Regions from separate parts of the Microbacterium sp. SORGH_AS_0862 genome, predicted to be linked through region 1. Evidence: riboswitches for the same ligand, from Rfam matches in the RefSeq annotation. Region 1 holds a riboswitch; the other holds the start of a gene.
The links. A riboswitch is a leader RNA that binds a small molecule or an ion and turns the genes downstream of it on or off. The one in region 1 is predicted to bind thiamine pyrophosphate.
Positions count from the first base shown of each region.

Region 2: linked by a shared signal. The riboswitch ahead of QE377_RS05505 (ECF transporter S component) and the one ahead of thiM (hydroxyethylthiazole kinase) in region 1 are both predicted to bind thiamine pyrophosphate.

Region 1 covers NZ_JAUTAY010000001.1:201,771-209,123, forward strand. The annotation lists gene QE377_RS01025 (hypothetical protein) at 1-24, opposite strand, end outside; gene QE377_RS01030 (TetR/AcrR family transcriptional regulator) at 21-677, opposite strand; gene QE377_RS01035 (ABC transporter ATP-binding protein) at 761-1,684, shown strand; partial or broken gene QE377_RS17285 (ABC transporter permease) at 1,686-2,213, shown strand; gene QE377_RS01040 (hypothetical protein) at 2,275-2,439, shown strand; gene QE377_RS01045 (bifunctional hydroxymethylpyrimidine kinase/phosphomethylpyrimidine kinase) at 2,554-4,032, opposite strand; gene thiE (thiamine phosphate synthase) at 4,029-4,676, opposite strand; gene thiM (hydroxyethylthiazole kinase) at 4,673-5,482, opposite strand; TPP riboswitch at 5,474-5,565, opposite strand; gene QE377_RS01060 (GNAT family N-acetyltransferase) at 5,577-6,020, opposite strand; gene QE377_RS01065 (NAD(P)-dependent oxidoreductase) at 6,017-6,925, opposite strand; gene erm (23S ribosomal RNA methyltransferase Erm) at 6,991-7,353, opposite strand, start outside.
Region 2 covers NZ_JAUTAY010000001.1:1,197,191-1,204,543, forward strand. The annotation lists gene QE377_RS05480 (NAD(P)-dependent oxidoreductase) at 1-577, opposite strand, end outside; gene QE377_RS05485 (enoyl-CoA hydratase/isomerase family protein) at 610-1,380, opposite strand; gene QE377_RS05490 (SDR family NAD(P)-dependent oxidoreductase) at 1,377-2,138, opposite strand; gene QE377_RS05495 (energy-coupling factor transporter transmembrane protein EcfT) at 2,367-3,152, opposite strand; gene QE377_RS05500 (ABC transporter ATP-binding protein) at 3,149-4,612, opposite strand; gene QE377_RS05505 (ECF transporter S component) at 4,609-5,247, opposite strand; TPP riboswitch at 5,240-5,350, opposite strand; gene QE377_RS05510 (D-alanyl-D-alanine carboxypeptidase family protein) at 5,388-6,950, shown strand; gene QE377_RS05515 (TIGR03618 family F420-dependent PPOX class oxidoreductase) at 6,970-7,347, opposite strand.

The sequences.
Region 1 (7,353 bases):
GTCATCGTCGCGCGCTTCGGTCATGCCCGACTCCCGTCGGATGCGTACGCGCGCAGGAAGACGCGCGCACCGTCCGTCATGATCCGATCCACACGGTCGAGCTGGGCGCGTCGCCGTCCGGGCTCGTTCAGGACGCGCAGGGTCGTCAGGGCATGGAAGTGATCGGCGGCGAGCTCGGAATCGGGGGCGTCGAGGAGGCCGGCTCGCGCCAGCAGGTCGAGGCGTTCGGCGAGCGCGCGGTTGTGCGCCGCCTCGAGCGGATGGTCGTCGAGCTCCGGAAGCAGCGTCTCGTTCTCGGTGATCAGCCGCACGGCGGCGGCGTAGTCGGAGGCGGCGAGCTGGGAGCGGCCGAGATCGAGGGCGAAGGCGACGAGCGCGCGCTCTGTCGCGGCGGGGTCGGCATCGGCGAGGACCGGCGGAAGGTGACGCTCGATCAGCTGTCGGAGGGTGATCAGGGCCGCCTCCCCCGCCTGCTCCACGACACCCAGGAGGAGCCGGCGCTTGTCTCCGTAGTAGTCGTACACGGTGCGCTTGGACACGCCCGCGCGCGCCGCTACCGCGTCCATGCTGGTGCGCTCGACGCCGTCGCGCACGAACAGTTCGCGGGCGGCGGTGAGGATCGCGGAGCGCTTGTGGGCCTGGCCCTCCCGGAGCTGCTTGACCTGCGTGTCGGGCATCGGCGTCCCCTTTTCTGTGACTGCGCCGTCAACTCTACACCGACGAGTGTAGTGACTACACCACACGGTGTAGTGTGCCACGCATGGTCCTCAGTTCTCCGCTCTCGCTCCAGGCACACGCCCTCACCAAGCGCCACGGCGCGATCACCGCCGTCGACGGCCTGTCGTTCGAGGTCAGGCCGGGCGTCGTGACCGGCTTCCTCGGCCCGAACGGCGCCGGCAAGTCCACCACCCTGCGCATGTTCCTCGGACTCGATCGACCGTCATCCGGAGCGGCGACGATCGGCGGTCTCCGCGCGGCCGAGCTGCCCAACCCGGCCCGCGTGGTGGGAGCGATGCTCGACGCACGGTCCGTCCATCCGCGACGCTCCGCGGGCGACCACCTCTGGGCGACGGCGCGCGCCGCCGGCATCCGCCGCTCACGCGTCGACGAGATGCTGGAGACCGTCGGACTGGCCGACGTCGGCAGCCGGCCCGCCGGAGCGTTCTCCCTGGGCATGAAGCAGCGCTTGGGGATCGCGACCGCCTTGATCGGCGACCCGGGGATCGTGATCTTCGACGAACCGCTCAACGGCCTCGATCCAGAGGGCATCCGCTGGGCACGCGCGCTCATGCGCGAGCTCGCGGCCGAGGGACGCACCGTGCTCTTCTCGAGCCACCTCATGGGCGAGATGGAGCTGACCGCAGACCACCTGATCGTCATCCATCGCGGGACACTGCTCGCCGACGAGTCGCTGCCGGCGTTCATCGCCTCCCGGACCACATCCTGGGTCCGCGTCCGCACACCCGACGTCGCAGGTCTTTCCGGGGTCCTCGCGAGAGCAGGCCTGTCCACGACCCCGACTCCCGGGCAGCCCGAGGCACTCCGAGTGCGGGACACGTCCCCCGATCAGGTCGACCACCTCGCCGCCACGGCCGGCGTCGAGGTGTCGGAGCTCACGCTCGTGCGCGACTCCCTCGAAGACGCCTTCCTGCGCATGACCGCCCTCGACCGGAAGGCGGCCTGAGATGAACCTGTTCGCGTCGGAGTGGATCAAGACGCGGAGCGTGCGAAGCACCTGGCTCCTCGCCGCGGCGACGATCGTCGTCACCGCACTCGTGAGTCTGCTGGGCATCAGCGGCCTGAGCGCGCAGTGGCAGGCAGAGCTGCCGGGCGACTTCGACCCCGTCGGCGTCAGTTTCAAGGGAATCCTCGTCGGGCAGTTGCTCATGGCGATGCTCGGGGCGCAAGCCGTGACCAGCGAGTACGCCTCGGGGCAGATCATCAGCACTCTCGCCCTCGCGCCACGGCGCGCTCGACTCTTCGCCGCGAAGGCGTTCGTGACCATCTCCGTCGCCGCTGTCGTGGCGGTCGCCACGGCAGCGGCGAGCTTCGCCGCGGGTCAGGCGGCGCTTGCCGTCGCCGGTCTGCCGACGGCGATGATGAGCGACGGCGAGACCGTGCGCGCCCTCATCTGCGCCGTCGCGTACCTCGTGCTGTCGGCCGTGCTCGGCCTCGCGTTCGGCATCCTCACGCGCAGTTCCTCGGGCGCGCTGGCGATCGTCGTGACCGTCTCCCCTCCTGGTACCCGCCCTCGCCCCTGGCCTTCCGGGGATCGTGGGTCAGTTCGCCGGGACCTTCTGGCCGACGACCGCGGGCCAAGGCTCCTACACGGTGGTCGGTTCCGGCGTACCGCCGCTTCTCGGTCTGGCGGTGATGGCGGTCTTCACCGTCTGGATGACGGTGGCGGCCGTGACGACACTTCGCGTGCGCGACGTCTGAGGGCGCATGATCTCCACCCGGCTTCCACCCGACTCCGATCTGTGGGTGGCCGCCGTCATCACCGTCGATCCCCGTCGACCCGCGCGACTCTCGCTCTGACCGGGTCGCGTGGTGTCATCGCTCCGCAGCGAAGAAGGCGAGCTCGTGACGAGCAGATGCCAGGAACGCGTCGTGCATCGCGGCTCGGGTCGCCGCATCCGCCGTCGCCGCGGCTCCGGCGACGATGTCGATCGCGCGGCGGGTGGACTGAGCGAAGACCGGGTCGGCATAGGTCTCCAGCCAGGAGCGATACGCGTGCTCTTGATGCGAGTGCGCCTGCAGTCGCTCCCCCACGTCCTGATAGATCCAGTAACAGGGCAGGAGCGCCGCGATGAGCACGCGGTAGTCGCCGCGGGCTGCGGCCGCCAGCAGGTGATCGAGGTAGGCCGTCGTGACCGCATCGGGGTGCGGACCGAGCCCGGACTCGCCCGCGAGCCAGTGCTCGTGCAGTTGCAGCTCGCCGAGGATCGCGTTCTGGGCACTTCCGGCCCAGAACGCACGCTCCGCGGAGTCCGGCGCGAGGCGGGCGGCGTCGGCGAGGACGCGGGCGTACTCGCCGAGGTACAGCGCATCCTGGGCGAGGTAGCCGAGGAACGCGCTCCTCTCGAGCGTGCCGTCGCCCAGCCCCCGCACGAACGGCAGGTCGTCGATCTCCGCACGGATGCCGGCGATGTCCTCCCACCACCCGGTCTCGACCTCGCGCGCGGTCGGTCGGGTGTCGAGGCCGCCGCGTTCCCAGAGCCCCGCGAAGTGACTGATCGGCCCGTTGCCCGAACCGACCTCGAGTTCGGCGCCGTGGCGAATGCTCTCGGTGAGCCACCTCTTCGACTCGGCCGTCGCCTGCGCCCACTCTCCTGTGGCGGCCGCGCGGGTCGCCACCGCCGATGAGAGCGAGCAGCCCGTGCCGTGCGTGTTCCGGGTGCGGATGCGGGTGCCCTCGAACTCGGTGACGCTGACCTGGTCGTCGGCGAGCTCGACGAGTGCGTCGGGCAGCCGCTCCCCCGACAGATGTCCGCCCTTGGCGAGCACGCGCACGCCGTGTTCACGAGCCACGACGCTGGCCTGCGCGAGCACCTCGGTCCAGGCGGTGGCCGCGGGCGCGCCCGCGAGGATCGCGAGCTCGGGGATGTTGGGGGTCACGAGGTCGACGTGCGGCAGCAGGCGCCGGAGGGCGTCCTCCGCATCTGCGTCCAGCAGGCGATCGCCGCTCGTCGCGACCATCACCGGGTCCAGCACCACGACCGGAGGGCGGATGCGGCCGAGCCAGGCCGCGACGGTCTCGATCACCTCGACGGTGGCGAGCATGCCGATCTTCACCGCATCGATCCGCACATCGTCGGAGACGGCGTCGAGCTGCTCGGCGAGGAACGCGACGGGCGGCACGTGCACCGAACGCACGCCGTGCGTGTTCTGCGCGACGAGGGCGGTGACGACGGCCATGCCGTAACCGCCGTTCGCGGCGATGCTCTTGAGATCCGCCTGGATGCCGGCGCCTCCCGTCGGGTCGGTTCCGGCGATGCTCAGCACCCGCGGGATCGCGCGCCCGGCACTCATGCCGCGTCCCATGCCGCGCGCAGCATACGGACGGCGACTGCGGGATCGCCCGCACCGCAGACGGCCGAGACGACCGCCGCCCCCGCAGCACCCGCGCGCCGCAGCGGACCGAGGTCGGCAGCGGTGACACCGCCGATCGCCACCGCGGGAAGCGCGCTCGCCGCGACCAGCCGGGCGAGCGACTCGTGCCCCAGCGGCGGGGGCGCATCGCGCTTCGTGGCTGTCGCGTGAAGCGCACCGATACCGACGTAGTCGACGACACCGCTGCCGGATGCAGCAGCCAGCTGCTCCGGCGTGGCGGCGCTGAGGCCGATGATCGCGTCGTCGCCGATGAGAGCGCGCACCGTGTCCGGCGGCAGATCGCTCTGCCCCACGTGAACTCCCGACACGCGCGCGCCCGCCTGACGGGCGGCGAGGAAGACGTCCACGCGGTCGTTGACGAGTAGGGCGACACCGTCAGGTAGCACGGCCGACACCCTCGTCACCGTGTCGAGGAACTGGCGCGCGGAGGCGTCCTTCTCGCGCAGCTGCACTGCCGTGACACCGCTCGCCGTCGCCTGGCGCACCACGTCGACGATGTCGTGGCCCGCTGCTGCGGCGATGCCCGCATCCGTCACGAGATACAGCGAAAGGTCCGCGTTCACGCGATCACCGCCCGGCTCCGCAGTGTGTCCGCGTCGAGACGCGCGAGCGCGTCGAGGAACGCGACGGCGAAGCTGCCCGGTCCCGCGGCACGCGCCGCGGCGAGCTCTGCGGCGACGTTGTAGACCGTGACCGCGGCGACCACCGCCGCGAGACGGTCCTCGTCGACGCCGGCGAACGCCGCCATGACGGCGCCGAGGGCGCATCCGCCACCGGTGACGCGTGTCAGCAACGCATCGCCGTTACCGAGCCGCACCTCGCGCGCGCCGTCGGTGACCACGTCCACCGCGCCCGAGACGGCGACGATCGCACCGGTCGCCTGCGCGATGCGTCGGGCGGCGGCGACCGCATCCTCCACACCGTCCGTCGCGTCGACTCCGCGGCCTCCGGCGCCCGAGCCGTCGAGCGCGATGATCTCGGACGCGTTGCCGCGCACGATGCTCGGCCCCGCCGCGACGAGCTCGGCTGCGAGCGCGGTGCGCACGGGCAGGACGCCGATCGCCACGGGGTCGAGCACCCAGGGAGTGCCCGCCTCCTGTGCGGCCGCCACAGCCTCGCGCATCGCCTCGCGCTGCTCGGAGCCGGGTGTGCCGAGATTGACCAGGACCCCCGAGGCGATGCGCGCGAACGGCCCCGCCTCCTCCGGGATGTCGACCATCGCCGGAGCCGCCCCGAGGGCGAGGAGGACGTTGGCGGTGAAGCCCGTGACCACCGCGTTGGTCAGGCACTGCACGAGCGGGCCTTGCTCCCGCACCGCCTCCCAGGCCCGGATGGTGGATTCGATCAGGTTCTCTGGCGCGCGCGTCATGTGCGACATCCCTCCGCTCGTACTGACGAGATCAGGTTCGACGGGTGTGATCTCAGCCCCGCAGGGCACCCCGTGTCGTATGTGTGGATTCAGGTTAGCGGAGCGGGCTCTCGAGATGGCGGATCGGATGCGGCTGACCCTCGCCGTCGAGCGCGGAGCGTCCGACCTCGATGAACCCGAGCGCCGCATAGAAGCGCTGGGCGCCCGCGTTCTCCTCGTTCACATCGACGCGAAGCGGGGCCGCTCCTTCGGCGACGCGGGCGACGAGCGCCCGCCCGACGCCCTGTCCGTGACAGGCGGGGTCGACGAAGAGCATCTCGATGACACCGTCGCTGTAGCCGAGGAAGCCGATGATCGCACCGTCCTCGATCGCAACCCAGAGCTCCGGCATCTGCGGAAGATAGACGCGCAGCTGCCGCTCGTAGAGGTCGACCTCGGCAGAGGTCAGGAAGTCGTGCGTCGCTTCGACCGCGGCCCGCCACACCTCGACGAGTCGCGGATGATCGGATGCCGCGCCGGCGCGGATGACGATCGTCATGATCGCTCCCCCGTCTCATCGCCGGTTCCCGGCTCCCGGGCGGCAAGCGCGTCGATCACACCGATCATGTCGAGCTCGCCGAGTCCCGCATCCGCAGCCTCCTCGTAGAGTCGTCTGCTCGCGGTGATCAACGGATGCGCGGAGCCGACCGCGCGCGCGGCATCTTCGGCAAGCCGGGCGTTCTTGAGGACGTCGGTGATCGCCGCCTGCGCGGACAGGTCGCCGTCGGCGAGCTTCTGCGCCTTGCCGCGCGACACCGCCGAAGCCATGGGGCCTGCGGCCAGCACCTCGCGGAGCACACCGATGTCGGCGCCCGCGCGCTCGGCGAAATGGAAGGTCTCCGCCAGACCCGTCACCATCGTGATGAGATACGTGTTCACCGCGAGCTTCATCGTCAGCGCCTTCGGGATGTCGCCGCACCGGAACGTCTGGGCGCACATCGCGTCCACCACGGGCTCGACGTGGGCGAGCACGTCGGGCTCCCCCGCGAGCATGCCCACGAGCGTTCCCTCGATCGCCGGACCCCGCGATCCCGAGACGGGCGCCTCGACGTACCGGCCGCCCGCGGCGGCGACCTCGTCCGCCAGGGCCCGGGAGAACGCGGTCGTGAACGTCCCCATCTGCACGAGGGTCCTGTCGGCCACGAGTCTGCCGAAGTCGTCCGCGCCGCGCGCGAGCACGGCATCGACGGCCGGCTCGTCGCGCAGCATCAGAACGATCGTCTCGGCCGCGGCGAAGACTCCCGCGACGCTCCCGGCGGCCCGCGCGCCGTGCGCGACCAGCTCATCCCGAGGGGCGGCCGAACGCGCCCAGACGACCACGTCGAACCCCGCCTTGACGAGGTTCGAGGCCATGGGGACCCCCATGATGCCGAGTCCGATGAACCCGACGGTCCGTTCTCTCATCTCTTTTCCTCTTCCACCTTCTCATCCTGCCCGCGCGGCGCGTCGAACCGGGACTCGTCGACACCTCATTCCCCTGCGCATTCTCGCCACAGGCGCGCCCACTGCTGCGCACCCAGGTCGCGGGGCAGCGCACCGTGGGCGATGCCCACCGCATCCAGTCGACGTCGCGCGGCCGGGGCCGACATGCGCGCGACCGTCGCGAGGATCGCCGGCATGCCATGCCCCCGCGCGGTGAAGACATCGCCCACGAACCGCTCGTACGCACGCCGGTCCGCATCCGAGACGAGCGGCGCAGGGCGGCGGGTGATCGACAGAATGCCGCCGTCCACGGACGGCATGGGTCGAAACGCCCGCGCCGGCACCCGCCCGTGCAGGGTGAAGGTGAACCATGGCGCCGACTGCGCAGTGAGGAGGGTGCCGCCGCCGAC
Region 2 (7,353 bases), 1.0 Mb from region 1:
TGGCGGCGATCCCCGCCTCCGCGAACTCGGCCGCCATGCCGAGGGTCGCCATCGTCATCCCGTACTTCGCGAGTGTGTATCCCGTGTGGACGCCGAGCCACCGGGGCGAGAGGTTCAGTGGCGGCGACAGCGACAGGATGTGGGGATTGGCCGCATCCTTCAACATCGGCACGGCGGCGCGGGAGAGCAGGAAGGTGCCGCGCACGTTGACGTCCTGCATGAGGTCGTATTTCTTCGTCGCGAGTTCGAGGGACCCCGAAAGGTCGATGACCGAGGCGTTGTTGACGACGATGTCGATACCGCCGAACTCGCCGTGGGCGGTCAGCACGGCCTGTGTGATGTCGTCCTCGTTGCGGACGTCGCCCACGAGGGGAAGCGCACGCCCGCCCGCCTCCTCGATGGCGGCCGCCGCGGTGTGCACCGTGCCCTCGAGCTTCGGATGCGGGGTGTCGGTCTTGGCGAGCAGGGCGATGTTCGCACCGTCGCGCGCTGCGCGCAGCGCGATCGCGAGGCCGATGCCGCGACTGCCGCCGGACATGAGGATGGTCTTGCCGGCGAGCGGCTTCTGCTCGGTCATGGGATCTCCTTGGTGCGTCGGGGGCGTCGGGCTCACCCGCGGCGGGCGGATGCGGCGGCGAAGGCCTGGATGCGGGCCTTCGCGTCGGGGGTGTCGAAAGCGGCGCCGATCGTGCGCGCCTCGTCGTCGAGGTTTTCGGCGAACGGGCGGTCGGCGCCGGAGCGGACGAGCCGCTTCGCCTGGCCGAACGCGCCCGTCGCACCCTCGAGCCAGAAGCGAGCGACCTCGAGAGCGCGGGATGCGGGGTCCGCGGCGACCTCGGCGACGAGTCCCCACTCGAGCGCTTCGGGCGCCGACAGCGCGCGGTCCTGAAGCAGCAGCTGGAGCGCCCGGCGCGGGCCGACGGCGGCGGCAAGCAGGGTCGAGACCCCGAGGTCGGGAGTGAGGCCGATGTTGGCGTAGCGGCTGACGAACTTCGCTCCCTCGGCGGCGACGATGTAGTCCGCCGTGAGCATGAGACCCAGCCCGCCGCCGGCGACCGCTCCCTGGACGGCGGCGACGACGGGTACGGCGGATTCGGTGAACGCGCGGATGCCGTCGTGGATCACGTGCGCGGCGGCCGTGACATCGCTGCCGTCGGCACCGGAGGTCGCCATGGAGATCACGTCGCCGCCGGCGCAGAAGGCGGGACCCGCCGCATCCAGCAGCACGGCTCCGACCTCAGGGTCCGAGGTGACCTGCCGGGCCGCATCCCGCCAGCGCTCGCCCATCGCGAAGTCCATCGCGTTCAGTCGATCGGGACGGTTCAGCGTGACGCGGGCGAGACCGTCTGCGACCTCCACCAGGATCGGATCGGCGCTCATCGCGGAGCCATCCGGATCGCACCGTCGAGACGGATCGTCTCGCCGTTGAGGTACCCGTTACGCACGATCTCGGCCACGAGGCCGGCGTATTCGTCCGGGCGCCCGAGGCGGGCCGGGTACGGCACCTGCTGGCCGAGCGAGTCCTGCGCCGGCTGCGGCAGGCCCGCGAGCATGGGCGTCTCCATGATGCCCGGCGCGATCGTGACGACCCGGATCGCGTGGCGGGCGAGCTCGCGGGCGATCGGGAGGGTCATCGCGTGCACTCCACCCTTGGACGCCGAGTACGCGGGCTGCCCGATCTGGCCGTCGAACGCGGCGACCGACGCCGTGTTCACGATGACGCCTCGATCGCCTCCTGAGGTCGGCTCGGTGCGGGCGATCGCGGCGGATGACTGGGCGATGACGTTGTAGGTGCCGACGAGGTTCACGCGCACGAGCTTCTCGAAGTCGGCGAGCGGGGTCGGGGCGCCCTCACGATCCAGCACCTTGGCCGGCGGGGCGATGCCGGCGCAGTTGACGACCACGCGCAGCGGCGCGGCGGCGGATGCGGCGGCGACCGCATCCGCGATCTGCTCGGGACTCGTGACGTCGGCCGCGGCGAATGTACCGCCCAACTCGGCCGCGCGTTCCGCGCCCACCGAGGACGGCAGGTCGACGAGGACGACGTGCGCCCCGTCTGCGGCGAGTCGCTGAGCCGTGGCCCAGCCGAGTCCGCTCGCGCCGCCCGTGATCAGCGCGGATGCGCCCGCGACATCCATACGTTCTCCTTCGTACGTCGGTATCCGGTTCCACCCTACGCGGCACCGGGTCCCACCGTCACGCCCCCCGCTCGCCTGCCCCAGATCGACGCACCGCGCTCGATCTGTGACAGGCGAGCACGTGGACCCCTTGTTCGCCTGTCTCAGATCGACGCCCGCGGCTCGATCTGTGACAGGCGAACAAGGCAGGCGAACAAGGCAGGGGAACGTGCGCGGGGCGCGGCGGAGTCAGAGGGCGAAGACGAGAGTCCAGGTGCCGGCGAGCACCGCGGCCGTCACGGATGCGGCGGCGATCACCGCCGCGAGGGCGACCAGCACCGCGTCGCGCCAGCCGAGCCGTGACGGCCGGGCCCAGGTGCGCGGTGCGTCGGACCCGAAGCCGCGGGCCTCCATCGCGGTCGCGAGCTTCGTGCCGCGGCGGATCGACAGCACGAAGAGGGCGAACGCCTGGCCGAGGAACCGACGGATGCGGCCCCGGTCGGCCACCCCGCGTGCGCGCCGCGCCAGAGCGAGCTCACGCCAGTCGTCGACGAGCAGCCCCACCAGGCGCAGGCCCGCGAGCGCGCCGAGCACGAACCGGGCGGGCAGGCGCAGCAACTGGGCAAGGCCGTCGGCGAGGTCTGTCGGATCGGTCGTGATGAAGAGGACGACGGACGGCAGCGCGATCGCCAGCACACGCAGCACGATGGCGGCGGCGAGCGAGAGCGACCCCTCGCTGACGCGCACGAGGCCCCATTCGAAGAACACCGCACCGGAGGGGCGCCCGTACAGCACCGTCGCCGCGCCGCCGATGAGGGCGGCGACCGCGATCGGCCACACGCGCAGCCACACCTCGCGCGCCCGCAGCCGCGAGAACGCCAGCAGCACAAGCGTGGCCCCGAGCGTGACGGCCGCCGAGACCGGATCGATCGAGAGCAGCAGGGTGACGGAGACGACGAGGGTCGCGACGAGCTTGGTGACCGGGTTGATCCGGCCCAAGGGGCTGGCCGAGGCGTCGATCGCGAACAGGCTCATGAGGGCTGCCCCAGTCGCAGCTCGTCGTCGGCGAGCGCCGCGACGAGGGAGGGATCGTGCGAGACGAAGCCGATCGCGGTGCCGTCGGCGCGGAGCTCGTCGATCAGATCCGCCAGCTCCCGCCAGGTGCGCGCATCCTGCCCGTAGGTCGGCTCGTCGAGCAGGATGACCCGCGGCGCGGTCGCAAGCACCGCGGCGACGGTCAACCGGCGCTTCTCCCCGCCCGAGAGGGTGAAGGGGTTCACCTCGGCGAGGCGTCCCAGACGCAGACGCTCGAGCAGGGGATCGACGCGCGCGGCCACCTCCGCCTCGGAGAGTCCCAGGGCGCGAGGGCCGACAGCGAGCTCGTCGCGCACGCGTGCGGTGAGCAGCTGGTGTTCCGGCTCCTGGAAGACGGTGCCGATACGTGTGAGCAACTGGGCTGCGCGCCAGCGCGACGGGTCGGATCCGACGCCGGCGGCCAACGCATCCGCCGCCCGCACCTCGCCGTCGATCGGCGGCAGCAGCCCGGCGAGGGTGAGCGCGAGCGTGGACTTGCCGGCACCGTTGGCTCCCGTGATCGCCAGCGCCCGCCCCGCGTTCAGTCGCACGTCGATCCCGGATGCGGCGGCAGACTCCTCGCGGCGCCCGCTCCGACGGCGTCCGACCGCGAGACGGGTGCCGACGACGAGCGGCGATGCCTCTCCGGCGCGCGGGCGCTGCGCGATCCGGACGGGAACCCCCGGCACCCACACACCGGCCTGCGTCAGGGCGTCCGCGGCGGCGGCGAAGACATCGGCGGGAGCGCCGTCCGCCAGCACCCCGCCGTCGGGCGCGAGCACCACGACGCGGTCCACGAGGTCGGCCCACAGGTCGACGCGATGCTCGACGACGACGAGCGTCGCGCCGGTGCGGGCGGCGACGGCGGCCACCGCATCCCGCACCTGCCGGGCGCCCTCGGGATCGAGGTTGGCCGTCGGCTCGTCGAGGAGCAGGAGCTTCGGGCGCATGGCCAGTGCGCCCGCGAGCGCCAGCCGCTGCTTCTGTCCGCCCGACAGCGCGGACGTCGGGTGATCGAGCGGCACCGCCAGCCCCACCGCATCCAGCGCCTCACCGACCCGGGGCCAGATCTCGCCGGGCGGCACCCCGAGGTTCTCGCACCCGAAGGCCACGTCGTCGCCGACGCGGGCGAGGATCACCTGCGCGTCCGGATCCTGCAGGACCATTCCCGCGACACCGCGGACGGATGCGGGGTGCGCGCCGTCGACGGTCAGCTCCCCGGTGGCCTCGCCGTCCTCGTCACCGCCCAGCACACCGGCCAGGGCGCGCAGCAGTGTGGACTTCCCCGCACCGCTCGCCCCCAGCAGCAGCACCCGCTCACCGGGCTCGATCGTGAGATCGATGTCGGAAACGGCCCAGCGTCTGCGGCCCGCGTGCCGCCACCCCCACCCGCGGGCGACGACCCGCGCGCCGCCCGTCACGCCGCGTCGGCGGCTTCGACGATGCGCGCCTGGCGTCCGGAGGCGAACCGGTCGAGTGCGCCCGTGGCGGCGAGCGCGCGGGCGATGAGCCACGAGACGAGCCCGGCGATGACGATGCCCGAGACGATCGCGGAGATGAAGTAGATGGCGCGGGGGCCGGCGTCGTACGCCGCGATGGAGGAGAAGTTGGTGTCGAGCAGAGCGACGGCCAGCCCCGTGAGGGCACCCGAGACGAGAGCGACCCAGAGTCGGTAGTTCGCGTAGGCGAACAGCGCGAAGCCGAGTTCGGCTCCCACCCCCTGCACCACTCCCCAGATGAACGTCGTGAAACCCCACTGCGTGCCGAGCGCCATGGAGACGACAGCGGCGACGATCTCGCCGTACAGCGCCGCGCCCGGCTTGCGGATGATCAGACCTGTGAGCACGCCGGCGAACAGCCAGCCGCCGGCCAGCAGCCCCTCCAGGCCCGGCAGGAACGCGAGTGCCGTGCTCAGCGGCGTCCAGGCCTGGCCCCAGACCCAGAAGATGACCCCGGCGGCGACGCCGATCACGCTGGCGACGACGATGTCGACGACCCGCCAGCGCCACCTCGAGGTGAGAGAAGGACGAGCGGATGTGGACGTGGACGTGTGCATTGATGCTCCTTCCTGCGCCGGCATGATCCGGATCAGGTTCGACGGTCGAAGCGTGGATTCGCTTCCTCTCAGCCCGGCTCACCGGACTCCCGTGGTTGACGTGCCGAGTATAGACCCGCGGCTCGCGCTACCGTAGGCGGGTGACCGTGACTGGCCCGACCCCGCCCACTCGGCGTTCGCTGCGCCACGGCGGACCTGTCGAGCCGCGCGTCGGCGAGGCTTCCCTGCCGACCGGCGATCTCGAGATCGCGGTGTCGGGCGTTCCGGCGGATGCCGCATCCACCCCCGCTCGCATCGCCGCCGCGAGCTTCGACGACGCATCGGAGGACGCGGGCGCATCCGTTCCGGTCGTCGTGCCGCCGGTGACCACGGCGCTGAGCTGGGTCGACGAGGCCACCGTCGCTCACGCATCCAGGGTGGCTCCCCAGCTCGAGGCCGCGGGCGCTGCTTCGTTCACCCCCGTCGCTGCGGACCTGCTCGCCCGCGCCCCCCGTCGCACCCCGTGGCGTCCCGGGGTCATCGTTCCGGTCGCACTGATCGTGGCCGTGATCGCGGCGTACTGCGGCACGACGCTGCTGTGGCCGCTGCACGCGATCGCTCCGACCGTCCAGGCGTCGGCCGTCGAGGCGACCCCCGCGGCTGCGGCCGTCGGAGCGTGGCCCGGCGAGGGAAGTGCCGCGGTCGTCGTCGACGGCGTGGGCTCGCCCATCGCCTCCAGCGCTGATGCCCGTTCGATCGCCAGCATCACGAAGGTCGTGACGGCGATGGTCGTGCTCGATCAGATGCCCCTGGCTGCAGGCGAACAGGGGCAGGAGTTCGCGTTCAGCGCCGCGGATGAGAGCAGCTACTGGTCGTACCGCCGTAACGGCGAGTCGGCGCTGAACGTTCCGGTCGGCGGAACGCTCACCGAGTACCAGATGCTGCAGGGCATGCTCATGGGCTCCGCGAACAACTACGCGGACCGCCTCGCCGACACCATCTGGCCCAACAACGCGGTCTACGCGCGGGCCGCCAACGACTGGCTCGCCGCGCACGGCGTCTCCGGAATCACGATCGCCGGCCCCGCCGGCATCGAGGCCGAGAACACGGCGACCCCCGAGGCGCTGCTCAAGGTCGCCAAGCGCGCGCTGGCCGACCCCGTCATCGCCGAGATCGTGCGCACGCCCGCCGTAGAGCTTCCCGGCGCGGGTCTCGTCGAGAACACGAACAATCTGCTCGCGGACCCCGGCGTCGTCGGCCTCAAGACCGGGACGCTCGACTCCTACAACCTGCTCGCTGCGAAGGACGTCACGATCGGCGACACGTCGGTGCGCATCTACGCCGCGACGCTCGGGCAGCCCGACGTAGAGACGCGGGATGCGGCGACGCGAGCACTGTTCGCCCAGGTCGAGCAGGAGCTGCAGCTGCAGCCCTCGGTCGCGGCCGGCACGACCGTCGGTCGAGTCGAGACGCGGTGGGGCGCGAGCGTTCCGCTCGTCACGGCAGCCGATGCCGATGTGGTGCTCTGGAACGGCTCCGCCGCGTCGGTGTCGAGCTCGTTCGACCTCGGCGACGCCCGCGAGCCGGGCGATGTCGCCGGCACGCTCGTCGCGACCGGCCCGAAGAACGCGGCGACGGTCGACGTCGTGCTCGACGGTGAGCTGAACGGACCGAGCCCGTGGTGGCGGTTGACGCACCCGCTCGAGCTGTTCGGGCTGGTCTGAGCCGCGCGGAAGTCCGGCCTCAGGCGCGGAACTCGGGGGACCCGAGCACGCGCTCGACCGCGATCTCGAGCGCGACCCGGTCGGGGTTCGGACGCGGTTCGCGGTAGCGACGGGTGTAGAGCTCGACCGCATGGGCGACCGCATCCGCATCCTCGACGACGCGCGCCGGACCCTCGAAGCTGAGCCAGCGGCGACCGTCGACGGTGTTGACGCTGGCGCGGCCGGTGCGCTCGACGTTGAGGAACTTCTGCGTGCCGCGGGAGCCGATCACTCGAACGACGCCGTCCTCGTAGGTGATGCCGACCGGCACCGAGTGGATGCGGCCCTGCCGGTCCAGCGTGGAAAGCGTGGCGAGGTGGTACTCGGCGAGGAACTCGCGCGCGGCATCGGTGATCACCGCCTC